2 regions of the Micromonospora globosa genome follow, and region 2 is predicted to be linked to the other one. Evidence: riboswitches for the same ligand, from Rfam matches in the RefSeq annotation. Region 2 holds a riboswitch; the other holds the start of a gene.

Region 1 (8,630 bases), on a different contig from region 2:
GTGCTGTTCGGCTGGCTGCCGCTGCGCCTGCGCTGGATGCGCCGGGCCGGCGCGGCGAAGGCACTGGCCGGCGTCCCGGCCGGCCGGGACCTGCTGGCGCTGCGCGCGCTGGCCGGTCAGCCGCTGTCGAAGCTGACCCGGATCGCGCCCGACGTCGCCGAGGCGTGGCGGCGCGGCGACGACGCGACTGTCGACGCGCTCGCCGCGCTGGAGCTGCGCGAACTGGGGCTGCGCGGCGGCCGGTAAGGTGTGCCGGTGCTGTACTTCCTGATCGTCGTCGCCGTGCTGCTGCTGGGGTACGCAGGCGTGCTGGTGAGTTTCGTCCGCAAGGGCCGCAAGATCCCGCCGTCGGCGTACCTGGTGCTGGCCGGCCTCAACGGCCTGATCCTGGCCGGCATCCTGGCCTGGGCGATCGCGCGCTGACCGCCGCGGCGGCCGTCCGGGCGGGACGGCCGCCGGGGCGCTCCGGTCAGCCGGCGGGCGGGATGCGACGGCGGACGTCCTGCTCGGTGGACGGTCCCGGCTCCCAGCGGGCCACCCAGGGCAGGTCGGCGGGCGGGGTGACGACACCCTCCTCCACCGAGGCGTACCGGCCGGCGACGATCCGCTTGGCGGCGGCCACGTCGACCGAGTCGGTGTTCGACCACAGGCCGGTGAACAGCTCGTCGACGCGCAGCCGCGCCTGCCGGCAGAACAGGTCGGCCAGCTCGACGTTCTCCGGGTGCGCGTCCCGCTCGGCGTAGGCCCGGACGCAGACCGCGCTCATCGCGAACAGCTCCGCGCCGATGTCGACCACCCGGCCGAGGAACGCCTGCTTGCGCTCCATCTTCCCCTGCCACCGCGACATCGCGTAGAACGTCGACCGGGCCAGCTTGCGGGACGTCCGCTCGACGTGGCGCAGGTGCCCGGCCAGCGGCCCGAACTCCTGGTACGCCCCGGGCGTCTGCCCCTTTCCGACGGCGAGCGTGGGCAGCCACCTCGCGTAGAAGGCGCCGGCCCGCGCGCCCGCCTTCGCCTTGCGGCCCAGCCCGGCGTCGGGGTCGATGATGTCGCCCGCGACGGACAGGTGCGCGTCGACCGCCTCGCGGGCGATCAGCAGGTGCATGATCTCGGTGGAGCCCTCGAAGATCCGGTTGATCCGCAGGTCGCGCAGGAGCTGCTCGACGGCGGCCGGCCGTTCCCCCCGGGCGGCGAGCGAGTCGGCCGTCTCGTAGCCACGGCCACCGCGGATCTGGATCAGCTCGTCGGCGATCCGCCAGGCCATCTCGCTGGCGTAGAGCTTGACCAGCGCCGCCTCGATCCGGATGTCGTTGCGGTCGTCGTCGGCGAGCATGCAGGACAGGTCGAGCATGGACTCCATGCCGTACGTGGTGGCGGCGATGAAGGCCAGCTTCTTCGCCACCGCCTCGTGCTCGCCCACCGGGCGGCCCCACTGGACCCGGTCCGCCGCCCACTCGCGGGCCACGTTGAGCGCCCACTTCCCGGCGCCGACGCACATGGCAGGCAGCGAGAGCCGGCCGGTGTTCAACGTGGTCAGCGCGATCTTGAGGCCCTTGCCCTCACCGCCGATCACGTTCTCCTTCGGCACGAACACGTCGTGGAACCGGGTGAGGCTGTTCTCCAGGCCGCGCAACCCGACGAAGGAGTTGCGCCGCTCCACGGTGATGCCGTCGCTGTCGCCCTCCACCACGAACGCGGTGATGCCGCCGCGCCGCCCCTCGCCGGCCGGCACCCGGGCCATCACCACCAGCAGCGTGGCGAGCGTGCCGTTCGTGGCCCAGAGCTTCACCCCGTTGAGCCGGTAGCCGGTGCCGTCGGCGGTCGGCTCGGCGGTGGTGGCGAGCCGGGCCGGGTCGGAGCCGACGTCCGGCTCGGTGAGCAGGAACGCGGAGACCTCACCGGCGGCGAGCCGGGGCAGGAACCGTTCCTTCTGCTCGGGCGTGCCGAACATCTTCAGCGGCTGCGGCACGCCGATCGACTGGTGCGCGGAGAGCAGCGCGCTGACCGCCGGGTTCACCGAGCCGACGAGCATCAGCGCCCGGCAGTAGTGCAGGTTGCTCAGCCCCAGCCCGCCGTACTTACGGTCGATCTTCATGCCGAACGTGCCGAGCCCGGCCAGGCCGTGGAACACCTCGTCGGGGATGCGCGCGTCCCGCTCGATCGCCTCGCCGTCCACCTCGGACGTCAGGTACGCGCGCAGCGAGCCGAGGAACTCGTCGGCGCGGGCCACCTCGGCCGGATCGGGGCGGGGCCACGGGTCGATCAGGTCGAGCCGGAAGCGGCCGAGGAACAGTTCCTTGCCGAAGCTGGGCCGGTCCCAGGCCGACTCGCGGGCGGCCTCGGCGACCTGCCGGGCCTCCTTCTCGGAGACCTGGCCCGCCTCGGCGGGCAGCGGCCCCGCGCCGTCTGGTGACTCGGGCCGGCTGTTCTGTGTCGTGGTCACGGCTGCCTCCTCGTCGGTCCGGCTGCGTCGACGCGTTCGACGAAAACGACGCTACCCCCGGGTGTTACCCAGGGGTAGCGCTGCGTGCACGTCCGATTTGGCGGACGGTCAGTCGGTGAGCGTCTGCGGGTTGTCGTCCTCGTCGTCGATGTCGTCCTCACCCCAGTTGCGCCGGCTGAACGGCAGGATGGCCCAGAAGATCAGGAACCAGAGGCCGGTGAGCGCGCTGAGCAGGAACGCGATCGGCCGGTCCAGCACGAAGTCGGTGACCAGCAGGACCGAGCTGACCATCGCGATCAGCATGAAGAACAGGCCGCCGGTGGCCATCCGGTGGGCGAACCGGACCAGCTCCGGCTTACGCCCCTGCCGGAACAGCGCCCGGTGGAACGCGACCGGAGAAATGATCATCGCGGCGGACGCGGCGGCGGTCAGCAGCGCCACGATGTAGACGTCGCGCTGGAACTCCGTGGTCCGGCCGAACCCGTTGCTGAACGGCAGCGTCAGCAGGAAGGCGAAGAGGATCTGCACGCCGGTCTGCGCGACCCGCAGCTCCTGCAACAGATCGGCGAAGTTGCGCTGCCAGCGCTGCTTCTCGGATTCCTTGGACACTCGCGGACCTCCCCGGGAGACGGCACGGCCGGCGGGTGAACGCCCACCGGCAGGACCGCCTGTGCCCCGTACGGATGATCACGAAACCGGTTCAGGAACCGCGGCGGATCCGGCCCGCGTACCGTGCCTCCAACTCGGCGTTGTGCTCGTCGCCGCCGGTGATGTTCGCGGACAGGTAGACCGGCGGGCGCTGCCCCGCCGCGATCAGCCGGGCCACCACCTCGGCGACGATCTGCTGGGCGAGCAGCGCCGCGGTGATCGAGGAGACCGCGCCGACCGCGCCGCCGCCCGGCAGCGGCAGCGTGGCGTCGCCGTACGGGGCGCCGTTGTCCAGCACCACGTCGGCGAAGTCGGCGAGCTTGCGGCCGGACGGGTGCCGCGAGGTCATCCGCGCCGAGTGCTGTGCCGACGTGATCGCCACCAGGCCGTGCCCGCGTTCCTTCACGATGGACGCGAACTCGACCATCGCCCCGTTCACGCCCGAGTTCGAGGCCAGCACGAACACGTCCTGCGGCCGGATCGGCGCCAGCTCGTAGAGGCGGTGCGCCACGGCCGGGTCGCGCTCCAGCTTCGGGCCGAGCACGTCGGCCGGGTCGCCGCCGATCAGCACCAGGTCACGCAGCGCGATCCGGTTGGTGGGCACCAGCCCGCCGGCCCGGCCGGCGATCTCCATGGCCAGCGCCTCGGAGTGCCCGGTGCCGAACGCGTGCACCACACCGTCGGCGCGCAGCGCCGCCGCGATCAGGTCGGCCGCGTCGGCCACGTTCTGCCGCTGCTCGGCGGCGACCCGGCCGATCGTCTCGGTCACCACCGCCAGGTACGCCTCGGCGCTCACCGTCATGCCTCCTCCGTTCCCGCGCACCGGGCGAGGATCGCCTCGGCCAGCGGGCCGGGCGCCTCGTCCGGGATCCAGTGGCTGACGCCGGACAGCGTCACGAACCGGTAGTCACCGGTGACGTGCGCGGCGCACGCCTGCGCGGCCGTCCGGCCGATCGCCACGTCCTTGTCGCTCCACACGAACGTGGTGGGCACCCCCACCGGGGCGACCGCCTTCATGTCCGCACCGGTCATCGCGCGGTACCAGTTCAACGCCGCCGTCAACGCGCCCGGCTCGCGCATCGGCTCGGCGTACCGGGCCACCACGTCGGCGTCACCCACTCCGCTCAGCAGCTTGCGCAGCGTGGCGCCGTTCCACGCCAGCAGCACCTTCTCCGCCGTACCGGGCTTGCGGAACAACGCGATGTACGCGGACTTGACCTTCTGCCGCGGGTCGGTGGCGAGCGCGTGCCCCATCGCGGCCGGGTGCGGCACCGACACCGCGGTCAGCGTCCGCACCCGCTCCGGGTGCGCCGCCGCCAGCCCCCACGCCACGATGGCGCCCCAGTCGTGGCCGACCACATGGGCGCCTGTCACCCCGAGCGCGTCGAGCACCGCGGCCGCGTCGGCCACCAGCTCCGGAATCCGGTACGCCCCGACGTCCGCCGGACGCGCGCCGGGTGAGTAGCCGCGCTGGTCGAGCGCGTACGTGCGCAGCCCGGCGGCGTGCAGCGCGGGTGTGACCGCGTCCCACTCACCGGAGTGCTGCGGAAAGCCGTGCAGCAACAGGACCGGGTCACCGTCCTCGGGGCCGCCGGCGCGTACCTCGAACGTCAGTCCCCGCGCATCCACCAGCATGATCGCCACCATACCGACACTCGCCCTGCTGGGCCGGGGCCCGTGGTCGGTGCTAGCGTCTGCGACGAGACAACTTCACATCCGACAGGGGAGCGCACAGCGCTGAGAGTGCGGGCCGGTGCCCGCAGACCCTCGAACCTGATCTGGGTAATGCCAGCGCAGGGAGTTCGGTCGACCTCCAGCCGCGTCGCCGTCCGGTGACCACCGGGCGCGGCGTGCGTCTTCTCCTGGTTCACCTCGACGAACTGGGAGTCAACCGTGAACCACACCGACAGCAACCGCTGGCGTACCGTCGACATCGTCGTCGCCTCGGTCATCGCCGTCGCCTTCGGCGTCGTCTTCTGGGCCTGGGGCCTGCTCTGGAGCGCCACCGACGCGGCGTCCGCGTTCTTCCCGCCGGCCCAGGCCGTGCTCTACGGCGTGTGGCTGATCCCGGCGGTGCTCGCCGGCCTGATCATCCGCAAGCCGGGCGCCGCGCTGTACTGCGAGACGGTGGCCGCGATCATCTCCGCCCTGCTGGGCAGCCAGTGGGCGAGCATCGTGATCCTCCAGGGCCTGATGCAGGGCATCGGCGCCGAGCTGGCCTTCGCCGCGTTCCGGTACCGCTCGTTCCGACTGCCGGTGGCGGTGCTGGCCGGTGCGCTGACCGGTCTCGGCGCGGCGATCTTCGACTTCGTCTACTGGAACAAGGCGTTCGACTTCGCCTCCTACCGCCTCCCGTACGCGCTGATCACGATCGTCAGCGCCACGATCGTCGCCGGTCTCGGCGCGCACGTCCTCACCCGCGCGCTGGCGAACACCGGCGTCCTGGACCGCTTTCCCGCCGGCCGCGACCGAGCCCTGGTCTGACGCCTCCATCGTGTCGATCATGAAGTTGGCGGCCGTTTCGGCACCCGTCATCGCCGTCAACCTCATGATCGACGGAGAAGAGGGGGTGGGCGGGCGGTGAGCGGGGTGGTGCTGCGGGGGTTCGGGTGGCGGCACGGGGGACGGAAACGCTGGGCTCTGCGCGGGGTGGATCTGCGCGTGGAGAGCGGCGAGCGGGTGCTGCTGCTCGGACCCTCCGGCGCCGGTAAGAGCACGCTGCTGGCCGCGCTGGCCGGGCTGCTGCCGGAGGACTCCGGCGAGCAGGAGGGCACCGTCGAGATCGACGGGCTGGACCCGCGCAAGGCCCGCGAGCGCGTCGGCATCGTCTTCCAGGACCCGGAGACCCAGCTCGTCATGGCCCGCTCCGGCGACGACGTGGCGTTCGGGCTGGAGAACCGTGGTGTACCCGCCGGGGAGATCTGGCCCCGCGTCGACGAGGCGCTGCACCGGGTCGGCTTCCCGTACGACAGGGACCGCCCCACCGCAGCGCTCAGCGGCGGCGAGCAGCAGCGGCTGGCGCTGGCCGGCACGCTCGCGCTGCGTCCCGGGCTGCTGCTGCTCGACGAGCCCACCGCCAACCTCGACCCGGCCGGTGCCACCCTGATCCGCCGGGCCGTCGCGAACGCGCTCGACCCGGACACCACGATGGTCCTGGTCGAGCACCGGGTCACCGAGGCACTGCCGCTGGTCGACCGCGTCGTCGTGCTGGAACCCGGCGGCGGGGTGCGCGCCGACGGGCCACCCGAGGCGGTCTTCGCCGCGCACGGCGACGCGCTGGCCGCCGCCGGGGTCTGGGTACCCGGCCACGTCGCGCCACCCCGGCACGCCACCACGCCGCCCGGCGACGTGCTGCTCACCGCGGAGCGGCTCGGCCTGCCGCCCCGGCTAGACCCCACCGATCTCCGGGTACGCGCCGGCGAGGCGCTCGCCGTCCTCGGCCCCAACGGCGCCGGCAAGTCCACACTGGCGCTGCTCCTGGGCGGGCTGCTGAAGCCCGGCACGGGCACCGTCACCGCGTCGGCGGAACTCGCCGGGCGGGACGCGCGTACTCCCCCGCACCGCTGGCGGGCACCCGCGCTGGTACGCCGGATCGGTTCAGTGTTCCAGGATCCGGAACACCAGTTCGTCACCGCCACGGTCCGCGACGAGCTGGCGCTCGGCCCGCGCCGCACCGGCCGGCCCGAGTCGGCGGTGACCGCCACCGTCGACGAGCTGCTGCACCGGTTGCGGCTGGACCGGCTGGCCGGCGCCAACCCGTACACCCTCTCCGGTGGGGAGGCGCGGCGGCTGAGTGTGGCGACGGCCCTGGCCACCGCGCCCCGCCTGCTGATCTGCGACGAGCCCACGTTCGGCCAGGACCGGCGGACCTGGCTGGAGCTGGTCGACCTGCTCGCCGAGCTGCGCGACGCCGGGCACGGCGTGGTCGCGGTGACCCACGACGAGGACTTCGTCGCCGCGCTGGCCGACACGACGCTCACCCTGCACCGCTCCCCCGACGGGGTGGCCACGTGATCGGCCTCGAACCGGTCGCCGCACCCGGCGCCCCGCTGGCCCGGCGCAACCCGGTGGCGAAGCTGGCCGCCGCTGTGGTCTTCACGCTGATCCTGGTGGCGACGCTCGACCCGGTCGCACCGGCCATCGCCATCGCCGTGGAACTCGCGGTGCTGCCGCTGTTCGGGGTCCGCTACCGGGTGCTGGCCCGCCGGGCCTGGCCGCTGCTCGCCGGTGCCGCCGGCATCCTGATCACGCTGGTGCTCTTCGCGGCCGACCGCTCCGGCCGGGTGCTGGTGGAGGCCGGCCCGGTCCTGGTGACCGAGGGCGTCCTCGTCACCGCGCTGGGCCTGGTGCTGCGGATGCTCGCCGTGGCGCTGCCCGGCATCGTCGTGTTCGCCACCACCGACCCGACGGACCTGGCCGACGCGTTGATCCAGAACGCGAAGACGCCCGCCCGGTTCGCCATCGGGGCGCTCGCCGCGTTCCGGATGGTGCCGCTGCTGGAACAGGAGTGGCGGATGATCAGCATGGCCCGCCGGGCCCGCGGCGTGGACGCCGGCCGCAACCCGGTGGCGAAGCTGCGGCTGTTCGCGTCCACCGCGTTCACGCTGCTGGTGGGCGCGATCCGGCGGGGTACCCGGCTGGCCGTGGCGATGGACGCCCGGGGCTTCGACGCGGGTACGCCGCGCACCGTGGCCCGCCCGCAGCGCTTCACCCGCGCCGACGCCCTGCTCGTGGCGGGCGCCGCGCTGCTGGCCGGCGGTGCCCTGGCCACAAGCATCGCCCTGGGCACCTTCCGCCCCTTGATCGGCTGACCCCGTCCCCGCCACCCTCGCCCTGTTGATCATGAAGTTGACGGCACCGGTTGCCCGTTTTGTCGCCGCCAACTTCATGATCGACAGGGCTGGAGTGGATCTTGGTATGGGATGGCCCTTCTAGGGGCCGGAATCGTCCAAGATCTCCGGGGGGACGCCCGGGCAGGCCCCCGATGAGGGGCCTGCCCGGTGAGCGGCTGACCGGGAAAGGGCTGTCGGTCAGCTGCGGCGGAAGGCGTAGAACCGGGTCTGGCCGGCGCGCTGACTACGCCCGGTGTTCCGGGCCTGCCGCCCTGCCGGTGGGCCGGACCGGGGCGGCGTCGCGGATGCGCCCGGCAGGACCGGGGTCTCCAGGGACTCCGAGGGCGGCACCGAGTCCGGGGACACGGCGGACGCCACCGGCTCCGTGGGGAGCACCACCGCGGGTGGCGTCAGCGTGAGCGCGTCGAGCTTCGGCGGGGTCACCTGCGGCGACGACTGCTTGCGGGACTTCTTCGGATTGCGCTTCGCGGGCATTCGCGGGCCTCCTGTCGTGCGGGCGCGCCGACCGGGACGCGCCGAGCGGGGGCTCCGGTGCGTTCCGATCACGACAGACACCGCGACCGACGGTGGCGGGAAGGAATGCGGACGCCCGGAGCAGGACGGGTCCACGGCACTGGCGGCGGTGGACCGGGCTCGGAGGTGGGGCGTCACTTACGCATGCGGCAACGCTATCCCGCCGCCCGGAA
Region 2 (8,630 bases):
CCGGCCGTCCCTCGTCGGGGGTGGACGGCAAGGCGTGGAAGCGACGGGTGATGCGGCCCGCGCCGTACGCCAGGTGCCCGGCCTCGACCGCGTACCGCATGGCCGTGGCCATCGCCACCGGGTCGGCGGCCCGGGTCACGGCACTGGCCAGCAGCACCGCGTCGCAGCCCAGCTCCATCGCCAGGGCCGCGTCGGAGGCGGTGCCGATGCCCGCGTCCAGCACCACCGGCACGTCCACAGCCGCCCGGATCAGCCGGATGTGGTGCGGGTTGCCGATGCCCAGCCCGGAGCCGATCGGCGACCCGGCCGGCATCACCGCCGCGCAGCCCACGTCGGCCAGCCGCCGGGCCAGCACGGGATCGTCCGAGGTGTACGGCAGCACTGTGAACCCGTCGGCCACCAGTTCCTCGGCGGCGCGCAGCAGCTCCACCCCGTCGGGCAGGAGCGTGCGCTCGTCGCCGATCACCTCCAGCTTCACCCAGTCCGTGTCGAACGCCTCCCGGGCCAGGTGCGCCGTCTTCACCGCCTCCACGGCGGTGCGGCAGCCGGCCGTGTTCGGCAGCAGCCGTACGCCGCACCGCTCCACCAGGTCGAGCAGGCCGCCCGAGCCGCCGGGCGTGGTGTCCACCCGGCGCAGCGCCAACGTCACCAGCTCGGTGCCGGAGGCGCGGATCGCCTGCTCCAGCACGTGCAGGTTGGCCGCGCCGCCGGTGCCGAGGATGAGCCGCGAGCCGAACGCGACCCCGCCGATCTCCAGTGCGGACATCCGTTCACCCGCCCTGGGTGGCGCTGAGTACCTCGACCCGGTCGCCGTCGCGCAGCACGCTCGCCGACCAGCCGCCGCGTGGCACCACCTCGCCGTTGACCGCTACGGCGAGCCCGCGCTCCCGGTCGGTGACGGTGCGGACCACCTCGGCGACGGTGACGCCCTCGGGCAGCGTCCGGCCGGTGCCGTTGACGATCAGTTCCACGTGCGCTCCTTCCCGAAGCGGTCCGGGGTGAAGGGGGCGAGCGCGGGATCCGGCTCGCCGGTGACGATCAGCTCGGTGACCATGTCGGCGGTGACCGGGGTGAGCACGATGCCGTGCCTGTGGTGCCCGGTCGCCGCGAGCACGCCCGACTGCCCGGGGAGCGGCCCGATGATCGGCGCGTTGTCGGGCGTACCGGGGCGCAGCCCGGCAACGGCCTCCACCAGCTCGTACTCGACGAGTTCCGGCACCAGCTCGGCGGCGGCGCGCAGCAGTGTCAGCACGCCACCGGCGGTGACCTCGGTGTCCGCGCGCTCCTCCACAGTCGCCCCGACCACGACCTCACCGCTGTCCCGGGGCACCAGGTAGACCGGCTCGCTGTCCGCGTACCCCCGGATCACGTGCCGGAAGCCCGGCGGACCGCCACCCGGCGCGCGCAGCCGCAGCACCTGGCCCTTGACCGGCCGGACCGGCAGGCCGGTCAGGCTCGCCGCGCCGCAGCCGGCCGCGACCACAGTGACCCGGGCGTCCACCTCGGACAGCGCGCCGACGCGGGCCGGGCGCAGCTCCACGCCGACGCGTTCCGCAGCAGTGCGCAACGCGGCGACCAGCCGTCGCGGATCCACTTGGTGGTCGCCGGGGGCCACCGCGCCGCCGCGCACGCGCGGTGCCAGCGCCGGCTCGCGGTCGCGCAGCTCCGAGGGCCGCAGCGGCGTGATCGGCAGTCCCAGACCCCGTTGGTACGACCACAGCCGCCCCGCCTCGGCCAGGTCGTCGGCGGTGAGCCCGACGACGAGCGTGCCCTCGGTGCGGTACCCGAGGTCGACGCCGCTCGCCCCGGCCAGTTCGGCCGCGAAACCGGGCCAGCGGGCGGCGGACCCGACGAGAAGCGCTGTGAGTTCGTGCTCACCGAAGTACGCCTCCGCGACCGGCGACAGCATCCCGGCGGCCACCGACGAGGCGCCCGACCCGGGCCGGTCGTCGTGCACCACCACGCGCAGTCCGCGCTGCGCGCACCGCCACGCGATCGCGAGTCCCACCGGCCCGGCGCCCACCACCGCCACGTCGGTAAGGAAGGGCCCCCTGTTAACGCCTCCGGTAGAGGAAGGGCCCCCTCTTAACACGTCAGCGCCCGCAGCAGCTCGGCGGTGGCGTGCGCCGGATCGGCAGCCAGGCTGAGCGCGCCGACCACCGCCACCCCGTACGCCCCGGCGGCCCGCAGCGCCGGCACGCTCGCGGCCGTCACCCCACCGATCGCGATCACCGGGACGCTGACCGCCTCGGCGACCGCGCGTATCCCCTCGGGGCCGATCGGGTCCGGCAGGCCGGACTTGGTGGTGGTGACGTGGCACGGGCCCACGCCCAGGTAGCTCGCGCCCGCATCCACGGCCGTACGGGCGCTCACCGGCTCCCGGGCGGTCGCGCCGAGCACCGCGTCCGGGCCGAGCACGCAGCGCGCGGCTGCGACCGGCAGATCGTCCGCGCCGACGTGGCCCCCGGCGGCGTCCACCGCGAGCGCCACGTGCAGCCGGTCGTTGACCAGGCACTGTGCCCCGTACGGCCGGCACGCCTCGGTCACCCGGCACGCCAGCTCGTACGCCTCCCGGTCGGTGGCGTCGTCCTCCACGCGCACCTGCACGACGAGTTCGGCGCCCGCCACGGGCAGGGCGGCACGCAGCACGGCGAGCGGGTCACGCCCCGGCCGGGTGTCGGTGATGAGATGCAGTCGTCCCAGGGACAGCACGGCAACGCTCCTCCCTGCGCCGGCATTACCCGGATCAGGTTCGACGGTCGGGGGCTCCCAGCCCCCCTCTCAGCCCGGTCCGCACCGGGCTCCCGTGGGTCACTTGCGGCCTACCGTACGACGCCTCCCGCCCGTACGGAACCCCGGGTGAGGTTTTTCCCAGGAACCGTTCACATGCCGTACCGGGGCAACAGGTGATCGTCTCGTCACGACACGCTGCCGGATGTCCGTTCCCGCCCGTGTCCCGCGCCGCCTGGCGATCCTGCCGTTCCGGGGCAGCCGTGCCGTCTCCGAAGGACTGCTCACCTGGACGATGCTGCGCGGGCCGACCTGGATCCGCCTGCTGCCGGACGTGTACGTGCACCGGGACGGACACCGCGCCGACGACCACCGGATGTGGTGCGAGGCGGTGGCGTTGCGCCTGCCGCCGGGTGCCGCACTGGCGGGACGCAGCGCCGCCTGGCTGTTCGGCACGGACGTGCTCAGCCGCGACGCGCCGGTCACCGTGCTGCTGCCGAGCCCGGCCCGCATGCGTCCTCATCCACGGCTGCTGGTGACCCGGTCGCCCCTGCCCGAGTCGGACCGCACCCGGTTCGCGGGGCTGCCGGTCACGACCCCGCTGCGTACCGCGTTCGACCTGGGCCGGCAGGGCTCACTCGCCGAGGCGCTGGTCGCCGTCGACGCGCTGCTGCGTCGCCGGGTCGTGAAGCTGCCCGTCCTGCGGGCCTACGCCGCCGACCGGCCGGGTTGGCCGGGCGCTCCGCTGCTGCGCGAGGTACTGGCGATGGCCGAGCCGTTGAGCGAGTCCCCGATGGAGACGCGGCTGCGGCTGCTCCTCCTCGACGCCGGTCTCGGCCCGCTGACCGCCCAGCACGAGGTGCGCACCGGCGGACGCTTCGTGGCCCGGGTGGACCTGGCCTGGCCGGCTCTCCGCCTCGCGGTCGAGTACGACGGCGACCACCACCGGGAACGGGCTCACTTCCGGCGGGACGTGGCGCGCCTGAACGCGCTCCGCGCGGCCGGGTGGGTCGTGCTCCGGTTCACCGTCGACGACGTGCTACGCCGGCCCGACGCCACTGTCGCCCTGGTGCGCCAGGCCCTGGCAGAACGTCGCGCCGCCGCGGCAAACCACTGATCCGCACCCGCAGCCCCCCGCACCCCGGCTCGCAGCCCACAGCCCGCAGCCCCACAGCCGCAGCCCCACAGCCCCACAGCCCCGAGTCTCGCCCCGCCGCGCCCCCGGCCGCCACCCGCCACCTGGCCGGGCCGGGCCGGGACGCCCAAGACACCACGGGCGTCAGGAGGCCGCCCACAGACACTTATGGCGTTCCACTCGCGACTGAATCTGGCGACGAGTGGAACGCCGTGGGTGTCTGTGGGCCCTCTTGACACCCATACCGTTCCACTCATCGTGAGCGCTGCCCCTGAGTGGAACGCCACGGGTGCCTCCGCGCGCGGGCGGGCGGGCGGGCCACGGTGGGCGCACGCCGCGCGGGGCAAGCCCCGACGCTCGCACGCCGACGAGCGAGCGCACCCCCGACGCGCGAGCGGGCGCGTATGTACTGGCAGGGACGGTCAGAGGATGGCGTCCAAGGCGGTCAGGTCCTCGTCGGACGGCTGCCACGTCCCGGCTTCGGCATTGGCCTTCACCTGGTCGGGAGTGGTGGCGCCGGCGATCACCGACGTCACGGCGGGACGGGCCGCCAGGCCGCCGATCGCCACCTGGAGCATGCTGATGCCGCGCTCGGCCGCGTACGCCTCGATCGCCTCGATGACGTCCCAGCGCGCGGCGGCCAGCCGCTCGGCGTACCGGCCGCCACCGGCCAGGCGGCTGCCCGCCGGGGGCGCCTCGCCGCGCTTGTACTTGCCGGTGAGCAGCCCGTTGGCGAGCGGGAAGAACGGCAGCATGCCGAGGCCGAACCGCTCGCAGGCGGGGATCACCTCGTCCTCCACCCCGCGCTCCACCAGCGAGTAGTGGTTCTGCGCGGAGATGAACCGGGTACGCCCCTGCGACGACGCGGTCCAGTCGGCGTCGGCGATCTGCCACCCGGCGAAGTTGGAGTTGCCGAGGTAGCGCACCTTGCCGGCGGTCACCAGGTCGTCCAGCGCGGCGAGCGTCTCGTCGATCGGGGTGCCCGGGTCGGGCTCGTGCATCTGGTACAGGTCGATGTGGTCGGTGCCGAGCCGGCGCAGCGACGCCTCGACCGCGCGGGCGATGTAGCGGCGGGCGCCCCGGGCGCCGTGGTCCGGCCCGTTCGCGCCGTTCATGTCCATGCCGAACTTGGTGGCCACCACCACGTCGTCGCGGCGGCCCTTGAGCGCCTGGCCGAGCAGTTCCTCGGAGGCGCCCTGCGGCTCGCCGTAGATGTCGGCGGTGTCGAAGAAGTTGATCCCGGCGTCGAGCGCGGCGTCCACCACCGCCCGGGTGCCGTCGAGGTCGAGTTTGCGGCCGAAGTTGTTGCAGCCGATACCGACCACTGACACCACGAGCCCGGAGTCGCCCAGCCGGCGATAGGTCATCTCACTCACGAGATCCACCCTATGCCCGCTGCCCGGATGTCATCCGGGCAGCGGCAGCACCTGGTCGGCCAGCGTCCGGGCGGCACCGATCGTCGCCGCCAGTTCCTCAGGGGTACGCCCCACCGCGCCCAGCAGCGCCTGCGCCCGCTCGGCGAAGTCCGGCGGCGCACCGGGCAGGCGTCCGGCGGAGACGATCATGCCCTTCTCGTTGACCAGCCACCGCCCGGCCCGGCCGTGCAGCGCGTGGACCAGCACGCCGACCACCCGGAACAGGCAGCCCGCCACGTAGCCGGCGTCACCCCCTGCGGCGCCCTTCGCGGCGCCGTCGAGCAGCAGCCCGGTCTCCCAGCCACCGGCGACCAGCGCGGCGCCGAGCGCGGGCGGGTAGTCGACGGTCTCGGCCCGCAGCGCGGTCAGCTCACCGGTCGGGTCGCCGAGCACCCGCCCGAGCGCCACCTCCCCGGCGTACGCGTGCGAGTAGAAACCGAGCGGATGCCCGGCCTGCGCCTCGACCGTGTAGCGGCCGGCCCGGCAGTCCGCCCAGACCCGGTGCACCCGGTCCAGGTCGCGGTAGATCCAGTCCACCGCCACCCCGCCGACGCGCAGCCAGCCGCCCCCGTCGACCCACGGCCCCCAGCCGCCCGGGGCGGTGAGGTCCACCGGCCCGTCGGCGATCGAGGCGGCCACCGCGCGCAGCCCGGCCAGGTCCGGCGCGCCCCGGTAGTAGAGGCCCACGTCCCAGTCGGAGTCGGGCCGGTGGTCGCCGCGGGCCCGGCTGCCGCCGAGCGCCACCGCGACCACGCCGTTCACCGCGCACAGCCGGTCGGCCAGGTCCCTGTCGATCACCTCACGTCCCAGACCGGCTCCGGCGTCTCCACCACGTCGCCGTCGCCCCGGAACAGCACGAACCGGTCGAAGGTACGGGTGAACCACCTGTCGTGTGTCACCGCGACCACAGTCCCCTCGAACGCGGTCAGCCCGGCTTCCAGCGCCTCGGCCGAGGCCAGGTCGAGGTTGTCGGTGGGCTCGTCGAGCAGCAGCAGCGTGGCCCCGGACAGCTCCAGCAGCAGCACCAGGAACCGCGCCTGCTGCCCGCCGGAGAGCGTGCCGAACCGCTGGTCGCCCTGGCCGGCCAGCTCGTACCGGGACAGCGCCGCCATCGCGGCGTGCCGGTCCATGCCGGCCCGGTGGTCGTCGCCGCGCCACAGCACCTCGACGAGCGTCTTGCCCATCAGCTCCGGCCGGTCGTGGGTCTGCGAGAAGTGCCCGGGCCGGACCCGTGCGCCGAGCCGGACCACGCCGCCGTGGGCGACAGGTGCGAGCGCGGCGGCGCCGTCCACAGGCGTGTTGCCCGGCTCCGGGTCGGTGCCGCCCCGGGCCAGCAGCCGCAGGAAGTGCGACTTGCCGGTACCGTTCGCGCCGAGCACCGCGACCCGGTCGCCGTACCAGAGTTCCAGGTCGAACGGGTACGTCAGGCCGTCCAGCTCCAACTGCTCGGCGATCACCGCGCGCTTGCCGGTCCGCCCGCCGGTCAGGCGCATCCGGATGTCCTGGTCCTTCGGGGGTACGGGCGGCGGCCCGGCCTCCTCGAACTTGCGCAACCGGGTCTGCGCGGCCTGGTAGCGGGAGGCCATCCCGTCGTTGTACGCGGCCTTCTGCTTGTACATCAGCATCAGCTCGCGCAGCTTCTGGTGCTCCTCGTCCCAGCGTTTGCGCAGCTCGTCGAGGCGGGCGTGGCGGGCCACCCGTGCCTCGTGCCAGCTCGCGAAGCCGCCCGGGTGCACCCAGGCGCTGCCGCCCTCCACCGCGACGACCCGGTCGGCGGTCTGCGCCAGCAGTTCCCGGTCGTGCGAGACGTAGAGCACGGACTTGCCCGACTCGCGCAGGCGCGCCTCCAGCCAGCGTTTGCCGGGTACGTCGAGGAAGTTGTCCGGCTCGTCGAGCAGCAGCACCTCGTCGGGGCCGCGCAGCAGCAGCTCGAGCGCGAAGCGCTTCTGCTGGCCGCCGGACAGCGTGCGGACCGGCCGTTCCCGGGCGCTGTCCCAGGGCAGGTCGAGCACGATGGTGGCGACGGTGTCGAAGAGGACCTCGGCGTCGTACCCGCCGGTCTCGCCCCACGCGGCGAGCGCCTCGGCGTACGCGAGCTGGGTCTTGGCGGCGGCGGAGCTGTACTTGCCGCGGACCTCGGCCGCCCGCATGGCCGCCTCGGTCTCGGCGAGCCGCCGCCCGGCGTCGCGCAGCGCCGGCGGCGCCAGCGACAGGGCGAGGTCGGCGAGCGTGGACTCGTCGCCGATCATGCCGATGAACTGCCGCATCACGCCCAGCCCACCGGAGCGGGCGACAGCGCCGGTCTTCACCGGCAGGTCACCGGCGACCATCCGCAGCAGCGTGGTCTTGCCGGCGCCGTTCGGGCCGACCAGCGCCACCTTGGCACCCTCACCGACCCGGAACGACACGTCGCTGAACAGCTCACGCCCGTCCGGGAGGATGTGCCCTACTCCTGCCACGTCCACGTATCCCACGCGGGCATCCTGCCCGAGCCGGGTCGGTGGACGACACCGGATTACCGGGTGACCCGCAGCACCCGGTAGCCCTTCTGGCTGGCGTGCCGCTCGACCGACCAGCCCTGCTCGACCAGCCAGCGGTGCAGCGAGTCGCCGCCGAGGTGCCGGGCGACGACCAGCCAGGCCACGCCGTCCGGGGCGAGGCGGGGCAGCCAACGCAGCAGCAGGCCGTGCAGTTCCGGCTTGCCGATGTGGATCGGCGGGTTGGACCAGATTTGGCTGAAGGTGACGTCGTCCGGCAGTTCGTCCGGCGCGACGGCGCGTACCCGGTCGGCGGCACCGACCCTTGCCGCGTTGGCGGTGGTGAGGGCGCGGGCGCGCTCGTTGACGTCCACGGCCCAGACGGTGGCCTTCGGCGCGACAGTGGCGAGGACGCAGGTGATCGGGCCGAAGCCGCAGCCGATGTCGAGCAGCGCACCGGTGACGTCGGCGGCCGGCAGGTCGGCCTTGCGCAGCAGTACGGCGGTGCCCGGGTCGAGCCGGTCGGCGGAGAAGACGCCGCCGGCCGAGGCGAGCGTGTAGTCGCGCCCGGCGACTGTGAACTCGACCTCGCGGGGGCGGGCCGGGGTCGAGGGCTCAGCTGTGAAGTAGTGGTCGCCGGTCACGCCCGCATTCTCGCACCGGGCCGCAGGGGTTCCGGCGACGGTGTCACGGGCGGGGTCGCACGCCACTCCGCCAGAATTTCCCGATATTACCCCTGAAAGGGACAATCAGTCCTACTCTATGCCACATGGTGTACCGGTACGAGTCCGATGAGGACGCCTTCCTGGAGTACCCGAAGCCCGGGTCGGCCCCGAACGGGCCCGCAGCCACGCCTCCGCCCGCGGGTCCGTC

The links. A riboswitch is a leader RNA that binds a small molecule or an ion and turns the genes downstream of it on or off. The one in region 2 is predicted to bind thiamine pyrophosphate.
Region 1: another riboswitch for thiamine pyrophosphate. It lies ahead of IF06_RS0128360 (ECF transporter S component); the one in region 2 lies ahead of thiE (thiamine phosphate synthase).

Annotation. Positions count from the first base shown of each region.
Region 1 covers NZ_JNZR01000039.1:54,557-63,186, reverse strand. Annotated here, with positions in the region: gene IF06_RS0128390 (hypothetical protein) at 1-246, shown strand, start outside; gene IF06_RS34050 (hypothetical protein) at 256-423, shown strand; gene IF06_RS0128380 (acyl-CoA dehydrogenase family protein) at 470-2,443, opposite strand; gene IF06_RS0128375 (DUF6328 family protein) at 2,552-3,052, opposite strand; gene IF06_RS0128370 (sugar isomerase domain-containing protein) at 3,144-3,893, opposite strand; gene IF06_RS0128365 (alpha/beta fold hydrolase) at 3,890-4,726, opposite strand; TPP riboswitch at 4,803-4,909, shown strand; gene IF06_RS0128360 (ECF transporter S component) at 4,985-5,575, shown strand; gene IF06_RS0128350 (ABC transporter ATP-binding protein) at 5,672-7,105, shown strand; gene IF06_RS0128345 (energy-coupling factor transporter transmembrane component T family protein) at 7,102-7,902, shown strand; gene IF06_RS0128340 (hypothetical protein) at 8,122-8,418, opposite strand.
Region 2 covers NZ_JNZR01000003.1:176,088-184,717, reverse strand. Annotated here, with positions in the region: gene IF06_RS0105335 (thiazole synthase) at 1-766, opposite strand, end outside; gene thiS (sulfur carrier protein ThiS) at 771-971, opposite strand; gene thiO (glycine oxidase ThiO) at 962-2,092, opposite strand; gene thiE (thiamine phosphate synthase) at 2,086-2,712, opposite strand; TPP riboswitch at 2,707-2,818, opposite strand; gene IF06_RS0105315 (DUF559 domain-containing protein) at 2,936-3,847, shown strand; gene IF06_RS0105310 (aldo/keto reductase) at 4,288-5,250, opposite strand; gene IF06_RS0105305 (nucleotidyltransferase family protein) at 5,272-6,078, opposite strand; gene IF06_RS0105300 (ABC-F family ATP-binding cassette domain-containing protein) at 6,075-7,754, opposite strand; gene IF06_RS0105295 (class I SAM-dependent methyltransferase) at 7,796-8,401, opposite strand; gene IF06_RS0105290 (hypothetical protein) at 8,527-8,630, shown strand, end outside.